Linked DNA regions of Spartinivicinus poritis. The protein of the gene in region 1 interacts with the protein of each later gene in a pairwise test. Links are inferred from orthologs where the notes say so. Each region holds a gene or a part of one and is shown in the gene's direction. Other genes may lie near its edges.

Region 1 (6,145 bases):
CAGGCAACGAGCCAATATACACATCAATACACCACATTAGGTATTGGCGTACAGTCATAAGCCTATGATTGAAAGTATGGGGGGACACCACTTTCTGGCCTAACTTACCAGGTGTATCCTGCTCAACTCTCAATGATTCAACCATACTCCCACAAACTTCAGCTTCGGTAAAAAAGCTTAATGAAGAGATACGATCTTCGAAATTAATTTTCATCTTTTTAAGCCAGCGATAAAAAACTGAAAGTTCTCTGAGGTTTCTAGTAAGAGTGTTATGACTAAGCGTTCTGCGACTCAAAACAAATTCATTTGGCGTGGGAATAGGCAACCCATTTTCATCTAGCAACAGAGGTATCAAATCACCACTTGTATGACTAACACTAACTACTTTCACTACGACACTGCCTTACATTTTATAAAACACATCAACTGCTAACTTAACAAAATTAATAATATACGAAATACTTTTAATACAAAACCAATAGGCAATAAAAAACCCCTTTCTATCTTTACAGAAAAAAAGGGGTTAATTATTTCAATAAACATTTATTTTAATAGTGTTATCTATTAATTTACTCCACCCAATAATTTACATAATTATTCTTATCAGGGTTAAAACGGAATATCATCATCAAAATCATCAAAGCCACCAGCTGGTGCACCGCTTGGTGCTGGGTTATTTGCAGGTTGAGCTGGCGCTTGTTGTTGAGCCGGTGCAGGTTGACCGCCAAAGTTGTTATTGGGCATTCCACCTTGTTGTGGCTGAGCTGGTTGTTGATAACCTTGGTTTTGTGGTGGCTGCTGGCCCATCATGCCAGGTTGGCCTTGAGGTTGTTGCTGTGGTGCACCGTAACCTGGATTACCCATTGGGGCACTACCGTCTTGACGGGCATCTAACATTTGCATTTGACCATTCATATCCACCACGATTTCTGTCGTGTATCGATCTTGGCCATCTTGTGCCTGCCATTTACGGGTTTGTAGTTTTCCTTCTAAATAGACTTTAGAACCTTTACGCAAATATTGCCCTGCGATTTCAGCAATCTTTCCAAACAACACCACCCGGTGCCATTCAGTACGGGTTTGTGGTTGGCCAGTTTGCTTGTCTTTCCATTGCTCGCTGGTAGCCACGCTGATATTAGTGACTGCATTCCCGTTAGGCATATAACGGACTTCTGGATCAGCCCCCAGATTACCGACTAAAATTACTTTATTTACACCACGCATGTTTCTCTCCTCAATCTGTCGTTATACGCCAAAACCGTATGCTTGCAAGGCCTGAGTATCCAAAGCCTTTTTATCAACCTTTAAATAAGCAGCTTGCTCTTCTGGGATGACGACCACATCTTCCACCCCCCTCACTGCTGCCAATGTGTTGGATAAATCTGCAGGTGACGACATCTTATTCACCTGGGTCAAATCCAGCATAATACTGTTCAAATAAGGCGGCTGCTGCATAGTCACTGAAGCAACCCACCATAATACCAGAATACTAACCGCCAATAGAGTTAATCCTAACATACCCCAGGTTTGGTATACCCAACCACTGCTTGATGCACCAATAGCCGCACCTAAAAACTGAGAGGTAGAAAACACCCCCATAGCAGTACCACGACTACCTGCTGGAGCAATTTTGCTTACTAATGATGGTAACGAAGCCTCCAGCCAGTTAAACGCCATAAAGAAAGCAAACAAGCTTACTACTAAACCAATAACAGACTGTTGGTTGAAGTAAAGCAATATCACTGCCATTGCTAACAGGACAATAGCCCCCAGCTTTATTTCTTTCATCTTACGCTTGGCTTCGCCCACAATAATAAACGGCACCATCGCTATAAAAGACAACACTAGGGTAATTAAATATACCCACCAATGCTGATGGCGAGACAGCCCAGCTTGCTCTTCTAAAATCACAGGTACTACAACAAACGCTCCCATCAGCACAAAATGTAAAGCAAATACCCCAATATCGAGTCGTAGCAAACTACCATTTCGAAGCACTTGGCCTATTTGGCCCAATACGGTATTGGCCTCTCGATGGCGTTTTTGCTCTATTGGCGTAGGCAATATCCAAACCAACGCCAGAGCCACAACAGACAATGCCGCTGTTAAGTAAAATAAACCACTTAAGCCGTAAATATCCGTTACCAATGGACCCAATACCATTGCCAAGCAAAAGGCTAAACCAATACTGATGCCTATCATCGCCATGGCTTTAGTACGCTGTTCTTCTCGGGTTAAATCCGCTGCCATTGCCATAATGGTACTGGCGATAGCACCCGCCCCCTGCAAACAACGGCCAAAGATAACTTGATAAATATCATTAGCCATGGCTGCTAATACACTACCAGCAATAAATAGTAGTAAGCCGATAATGATGACAGGCTTTCTTCCCAGTCGATCCGACCACATGCCAAATGGAATTTGCAAGCAAGCCTGGGTAAATCCATAAGCGCCTATGGCTAACCCAATTAATGCAGGCGTTGCTCCAATTAGCTCAGTGCCATAAATTGCCAATACAGGCAGCACCATAAATAAGCCAAGCATTCTCATGGCAAAAATAGATGCCAGACACAAAGAGGCTTTCCGCTCACGATGTGTCATGCCACTCAAATTCATTGAACCCTCATTCGCACTTCACTGAAAAAGAATAAATTTTATCAGGTTTGTTACTTCAAGCGTTAGCCCTAAGCAACACAGCAATTTCTGTTGTTCATATATGTCACACAAGCTAGCGGATATGGGGTAATAGGCTGTTCTGTAGCTGCGACAGGGATGTCGCTTTAGCTCTTGATGGGCTATGGACAGCCCTTCAAGAGCGGAGGAAGAAGAGGCTGTTATTCCATATTAAACACTAGACTTATATTCTCTATCCTCTTTCTCAATACCTTTCACTGCACACACAAGAACATCCTGCCACTAAATTTTATTACCCAACATGACAGGAGCTTTCAGGGTCCTGCATCTATTTAGTTGTTCATATATAATCGACTCTTTTTCATTCACCCACCGTAAGGGATGCTGTTGTGGATAAGATACTGGTTCGTGGCGCCCGCACTCACAACTTAAAGAACATTAACTTAGAAATACCTCGCGACAAGTTAATTGTTATCACAGGCCTGTCTGGCTCTGGCAAGTCTTCGTTAGCCTTCGATACATTGTATGCTGAAGGTCAGCGGCGTTATGTGGAGTCACTATCCACTTATGCCCGACAGTTTTTGTCCATGATGGATAAGCCTGATGTCGACCATATTGAAGGTTTATCACCTGCGATTTCTATTGAGCAAAAATCAACCTCTCACAACCCGCGCTCCACCGTAGGCACGATCACCGAAATATACGACTATCTCCGGCTACTGTTTGCCAGAGCAGGCACCCCCCGCTGCCCAGCTCACCAGCAACCACTAGAAGCACAAACTATTTCGCAAATGGTTGACCAAGTATTAGCGCTACCAGAAGGCACCAAACTGATGCTATTGGCACCAGTGGTGAAAGACCGCAAAGGGGAGCATCTGCATATTATTAATGAGCTGAAAAGCCAAGGGTTTGTGCGAGCCAGGGTCGATGGGATTGTGACTGATTTAGATGATGTACCCAAGCTGGCCAAAACCAAAAAACACACCATTGAAGTCGTCGTGGATCGATTTAAAGTACGGGATGATCTGCAATTGCGACTGGCAGAATCATTCGAAACTGCAGTTCATCTAACCGATGGTGTCGCTGAAGTCGCTTTTATGGATGGCGAACAGGATGATTTAATCTTTTCAGCACGATTTGCCTGCCCCGAGTGCGGATACAGTATTAATGAATTAGAGCCCCGCCTGTTTTCCTTTAACAACCCAGCAGGTGCTTGCCCCACTTGTGATGGATTAGGTGCCCGACAATTTTTTGATGAAACCAAAGTCATCACCAGTGATGAACTCACTCTGGCTGAAGGTGCTATACGCGGCTGGGATAGACGAAATGTGTATTACTTTCAAATGCTCACCTCACTTGCCAAGCACTATGGCTTTGATATTGATACGCCTTTTTATAAGCTGGCTAAAAAATACCGCCAGGTTATTTTACATGGCAGTGGTGATGAGCATATTAATTTTAATTATGTCAATGACCGCGGCATGACCATTAAAAAATCTCACCGTTTTGAAGGGATTTTACCCAATATGGAGCGCCGCTATCGTGATACTGATTCGCAAAGTGTTCGGGAAGAACTAGCCAAATATTTAAATACCCAACCTTGCCCAGACTGCAATGGTAGCCGCTTAAAAGAAGCCGCACGGAATGTTTATGTTGAAGAAAACACCCTGCCAGATATATCTAAATTACCGGTAGGTAATGCCTTAGCCTATTTTGAGCAGTTAGCACTACCTGGCCGTAAAGGTGAAATTGCCGATAAAATTTTAAAAGAAATTCGCGAGCGACTGCATTTCTTAGTCAACGTAGGCCTTAACTATTTAACCCTGGATAGAAGCGCCGAAACCTTATCCGGCGGTGAAGCCCAGCGGATTCGCCTTGCTAGCCAAATTGGAGCTGGTTTAGTCGGGGTTATGTATATTCTGGATGAGCCTTCTATCGGTCTACACCAACGAGATAATGATCGCCTGCTCAACACCTTGACCCGCCTGCGGGATTTAGGTAATACGGTTATTGTGGTAGAACATGACGAAGATGCCATTCGCACTGCCGATCATGTGATTGATATTGGCCCTGGTGCTGGTATCCACGGAGGGCAAATTATTGCTGAAGGCACGCCAGCAACAGTAATGAAAAATAATTTTTCATTAACAGGACGCTACTTATCTGGCAAAGAAGCAATTGAAGTACCCAGCCAACGCACACCAGTTGATAGCAAAAAAATGCTGAAAGTAGTTGGCGCCACTGGCAATAACTTAAAAAATGTTAATTTAGAAATCCCCTTCGGCTTATTTACTTGTGTGACTGGAGTGTCAGGCTCCGGTAAATCTACCTTAATTAATGGCACCCTTTACCCAATCGCCGCTACTGAATTAAATAAAGCCACCACTTTAACCCCCGCAGCCTATAAACGGGTCAGTGGTTTAAAGCACTTTGATAAATGTATCGATATCGACCAAAGCCCGATTGGTCGCACCCCCCGCTCCAACCCCGCAACTTATACAGGTATTTTTACGGCTATTCGTGAGTTGTTTGCTGGTACCCAAGAAGCTCGATCACGGGGCTATAAAGTGGGTCGATTCAGCTTTAACGTAAAAGGCGGCCGTTGCGAAGCCTGCCAGGGTGATGGCGTCATTAAAGTAGAAATGCACTTCCTACCCGATGTCTATGTGCCTTGTGATGTCTGTAAAGGCAAGCGCTATAACCGTGAAACCCTGGAAGTTAAATACAAAGGCAAAAGCATTCATGAAGTGCTAGAAATGACTGTTGAAGAAGCCTTGGTATTTTTTGAAGCGATTCCAGCAGTTAATCGGAAATTACAAACCTTAATGGACGTCGGGCTGTCTTATATTCACCTGGGGCAAAATGCCACCACCCTTTCTGGTGGTGAAGCACAACGGGTTAAGCTGGCTAAAGAACTATCTAAACGGGATACCGGCCAAACCCTATATATTCTCGACGAACCCACCACCGGCCTACATTTTCATGATATCAAACAGTTATTAACTGTCTTGCATCGTCTACGCGACCATGGCAACACTATCGTAGTCATTGAGCATAATTTAGATGTAATCAAAACAGCAGACTGGATTATCGACTTAGGCCCAGAAGGTGGTGATGGTGGCGGTGAAATTATCGCTACCGGCACCCCAGAAGAAGTTACTAAGGTTAAAAAATCCCATACTGGGCGTTTTTTAAAACCAATGCTAAGCAATAATAGCAACAAAAAAAGCCTACTAAACTAGTAGGCTTTTCATTAGTTTCTAACGAGGACCGCAGTTGGATCGGTTAAGCAAGGTATACTTAAAATTCTTTAATGCAGACCAGTATTGATAACGTTTATTGACTTCCCAACTGTCATCGGTGAATACAACATTATCATTACGATGGGTAGAAATATCACTTGAAGCTACGTCATAAGGTAACTGTGATGTCAGCATAGGAAAAGCCAAATAAGAATCAAGCTTTCGCTTATAAACAAGGTCTACTGCAGTTCCGTCATAAGGAGTAGCGA
Region 2 (3,601 bases), on another replicon or contig:
AAGGCTTTAACCATTTCTTTTACGCACGCTTGGGAATTGCTCAGTGCAGCCGTTGCAGCAGCTTGTGAAATAGAGCAAGCGTTGGAGGTACTTTGGGATTGGATTTTTTTCATGGCTGCAATGAGGTTGGCTGGCCCTGCTGCGTAACCAATCCGCCAGCCAGTCATGGAATAAGCCTTTGAAACACCATTAAGTACAATGGTGCGAGGGTATAAGTCAGGTGCTGCATTTACAATATTGCAGAATGGCTCATCACTCCACAGTATTTTTTCGTACATATCATCGGTGGCGATCAACACCTTGGGATGGGCTTGAAGTACTTCAGCGAGTGCAGCTAAGTCAGCTTTGGTATAGGCGACACCGGTGGGGTTTGAGGGGCTATTCAAAACAACCAGCCGGGTTTTATCTGTAATAGCAGCTGATAGTTGTTCAGCAGTGAGCTTAAACCGGTTTTCCTCCAGGGTAGAGATAATGATGGGCCTGGCCTCTGCGATCTTTACCATATCTGGATAAGAAACCCAGTAGGGAGCAGGGATAATCACTTCATCACCAGGGTTTAACAGGGCTAAAGCTAAGTTGAAAAAGCTTTGTTTGCCACCAGAGGAAACCAGAATCTGGTTTGGCTGATAGATAAGCTGATTATCATTGGACAGTTTATTGATAATGGCTTGCTTCAGCTCGGCTGTACCATCTACGGCGGTATATTTTGTTTGACCAGCACTAATGGCTGCAATCGCGGCATCTTTAATGTGTTTGGGGGTGTCAAAATCAGGCTCACCAGCACCTAGGCCGATAATATCTTTACCTTCAGCACGTAGTGCGGCTGCACGGCTGGTGACGGCTAATGTGGGGGAAGGTTTGATGGCACTGACACGAAGGGAGAGCTGCACGTCCACCTTGATTCCTCTTAAATCGGTTTATGTGTTTACTATTTGATTTGCTCAGGCTAGCCTGTATACCCACTCGTAAAAAATGTTTACGCTTCGGGGTAATTGCCAGTCAAAAATAGTCCCAATATATTGGATTGGTATTAACTGGCTTTTTAGATCTTTTGCTCATCCATCATACTAGATGAAGCAGGCTTCAGGAACCATGACAAAGCAATTTCAAGTTGTTTCAACGTTTCAGCCGGCAGGTGATCAAGGCTCCGCGATTAAGGCTGTTGTAAAAGGGGTGAATGCTGGCCTGGCTTCACAAACTTTATTAGGGGTTACTGGGTCAGGCAAAACCTACTCAGTAGCCAAAGTGATTGAGCAGCTTCAGCGTCCCACGTTGGTGATGGCACATAATAAGACGCTAGCTGCCCAATTGTACGGCGAATTCAAAAGTTTTTTTCCTAATAATTCTGTTGAGTACTTTGTTTCTTATTATGACTATTACCAGCCAGAAGCTTATGTACCTACCTCTGATACCTATATTGAAAAAGACGCTTCAATCAATGACCACATTGAGCAGATGCGCCTTTCGGCAACAAAGGCCTTACTAGAAAGGTCTGATACCATCATAGTGGCTACTGTTTCAGCAATCTATGGTTTGGGTGATCCAGAATCTTATTTGAAAATGGTGATGCACCTTGATCGAGGTGATACAGTTGACCAGCGTACCATTCTAAGGCGACTGGCAGAGCTGCAATATACTCGTAATGATCTTGAGTTACGAAGGGGAACTTATCGAGTACGCGGTGATGTTATTGATATTTTTCCAGCAGACTCTGAACAGGAGGCCATTCGAGTTGAGCTATTTGATGAAGAGATTGACCAACTGGCTTATTTTGATCCATTGACTGGCGCTGTTACTCAGAAACTTCCCCGAGTCACCATTTTCCCTAAGTCCCACTATGTGACACCAAGACAAAAATTGTTGGATGCTGTTGAAGAAATAAAAGTTGAATTAAAAGAGCGGCTGGAGCAGCTTCGAAATAACAATAAGCTGGTTGAAGCTCAGCGCTTAGAGCAACGCACTCGCTATGATTTAGAAATGATTATAGAGCTGGGTTATTGCACAGGTATTGAAAACTACTCCCGCTATCTTTCTGGTCGGACTCCAGGTGAACCACCACCAACCCTCTTTGACTACCTGCCCGATGATGCTTTGTTAGTAATTGATGAGTCTCATGTAACCGTGCCGCAAGTGGGAGCCATGTATCGTGGTGACCGGTCCCGGAAAGAAACTCTGGTAGAATACGGCTTTCGACTACCTTCAGCCCTTGACAATCGTCCCATGAAGTTTGAAGAGTGGGAGTTGAAAAGCCCACAAACGATCTTTGTATCAGCAACACCAGGCCCTTATGAAATAGAACACCAGGGTCAGCAAGTAGAGCTGGTGGTTCGGCCAACAGGTTTGATTGATCCAGAAATAGAAGTTCGACCTGCAACCAGCCAGATTGATGACTTGCTGTCTGAGATCAGTGTGTATGTAGAGCAGCAACAGCGAGTATTGGTGACTACCTTAACTAAACGAATGGCAGAAGATTTAACAGAATTTCTTCTTGAGCATGGGGTTAAGGTTCGTTACTTGCACTCAGATATTGATACGGTTGAACGTGTAGAAATTATTCGAGACTTACGCTTGGGGGTATTTGATGTGTTGGTGGGTATTAACCTGCTAAGAGAAGGTCTGGATATGCCTGAAGTCGCTTTGGTGGCTATTTTGGATGCAGATAAAGAAGGTTTCTTGCGCTCAGATCGCTCGTTGATTCAAACCATTGGTCGTGCGGCTCGCAACATTCACGGTAAAGCGATTTTGTATGCGGATAAGATTACTGGCTCCATGCAACGTGCCATTGATGAAACTGGACGCCGCCGAGCAAAGCAGGTGGCGTATAATCAACAGCATGGCATTACGCCAAAAGGAGTGATCAAAGCCGTTGCAGATATCCTTGAAGGTGCCACTATTCCAGGGAAAAAAGGTAAGAAGGGCAAGCAGCAGAAGAAAGTTGCTGAGCCTGAAGCGCAGTATCAAGTGAAGCACGCTAGCTCGGAGAGTTTATTAGCGCAAATCAGCAAGCTTGAAGAGAAAATGTATGAGCATGCCAAGAACCTTGAGTTTGAGGAAGCAGCATCGGTACGTGATCACATTAATCAGTTAAAGCAAAATGCACTCTTACAATAGTTGGGGCTTGGTCGAGATTGCTTGCGTAGTCATTAGTGCCTACTAGGATTATACTTGCCGACAGTTTTAACCTTTAATTGATAAATGAGTTAGATTTTAGGCGGAGAAACGACTACATGGATCAGCGATTAAAAGACCGGAAAATCGCAGTAATTGGCTTAGGCTATGTGGGTTTGCCATTAGCTGTGGAGTTTGGCAAGCACTATAACACAGTAGGCTTTGATATTAATCAAACGCGAGTTGCTGAGCTGTGTGATGGTGTAGATAAAACCTTAGAAGTGGATTCAGCAGAGCTAAAAGCGGTAGATAAACTCAGTTATACAGCGAGTGTAGCTGACTTGAAAGACTGCTCTATTTATATTGTGACGGTTCCTACACCAATTGATGCCTATCGGCAGCCTGATTTAACTCCTTTAACCAAAGCCAGTGAAATGCTCGCTAAAGTAATCAGCAACGGTGATATTGTTATCTATGAATCAACAGTTTACCC

What was found. The genes of interacting proteins can lie anywhere in the genome.
Region 2: the proteins of uvrA (region 1) and uvrB interact in binary tests that used the Escherichia coli proteins (3 or more experiments, as listed by UniProt). The link is inferred for Spartinivicinus poritis from one-to-one orthologs.

Annotation. Positions count from the first base shown.
Region 1 is NZ_JAPMOU010000089.1:82-6,226, forward strand. What follows is about bases 2,704-6,076. They hold uvrA (excinuclease ABC subunit UvrA), read left to right. Parts: upstream 2,704-3,023; coding sequence 3,024-5,876; downstream 5,877-6,076. Other genes in these bases: ORQ98_RS27960 (glycosyltransferase family 25 protein), read right to left, coding at 5,895-6,076. Outside these bases: ORQ98_RS27940 (hypothetical protein), read right to left, coding at 1-391; ssb (single-stranded DNA-binding protein), read right to left, coding at 610-1,224; ORQ98_RS27950 (MFS transporter), read right to left, coding at 1,246-2,601; more of ORQ98_RS27960, read right to left, coding at 6,077-6,145. UniProt on the Escherichia coli protein: The UvrABC repair system catalyzes the recognition and processing of DNA lesions. UvrA is an ATPase and a DNA-binding protein. A damage recognition complex composed of 2 UvrA and 2 UvrB subunits scans DNA for abnormalities.
Region 2 is NZ_JAPMOU010000015.1:124,602-128,202, forward strand. What follows is about bases 671-3,601. They hold uvrB (excinuclease ABC subunit UvrB), read left to right. Parts: upstream 671-1,092; coding sequence 1,093-3,111; downstream 3,112-3,601. Other genes in these bases: ORQ98_RS13410 (pyridoxal phosphate-dependent aminotransferase), read right to left, coding at 671-896; tviB (Vi polysaccharide biosynthesis UDP-N-acetylglucosamine C-6 dehydrogenase TviB), read left to right, coding at 3,228-3,601. In the rest of the region: more of ORQ98_RS13410, read right to left, coding at 1-670. UniProt on the Escherichia coli protein: The UvrABC repair system catalyzes the recognition and processing of DNA lesions. A damage recognition complex composed of 2 UvrA and 2 UvrB subunits scans DNA for abnormalities.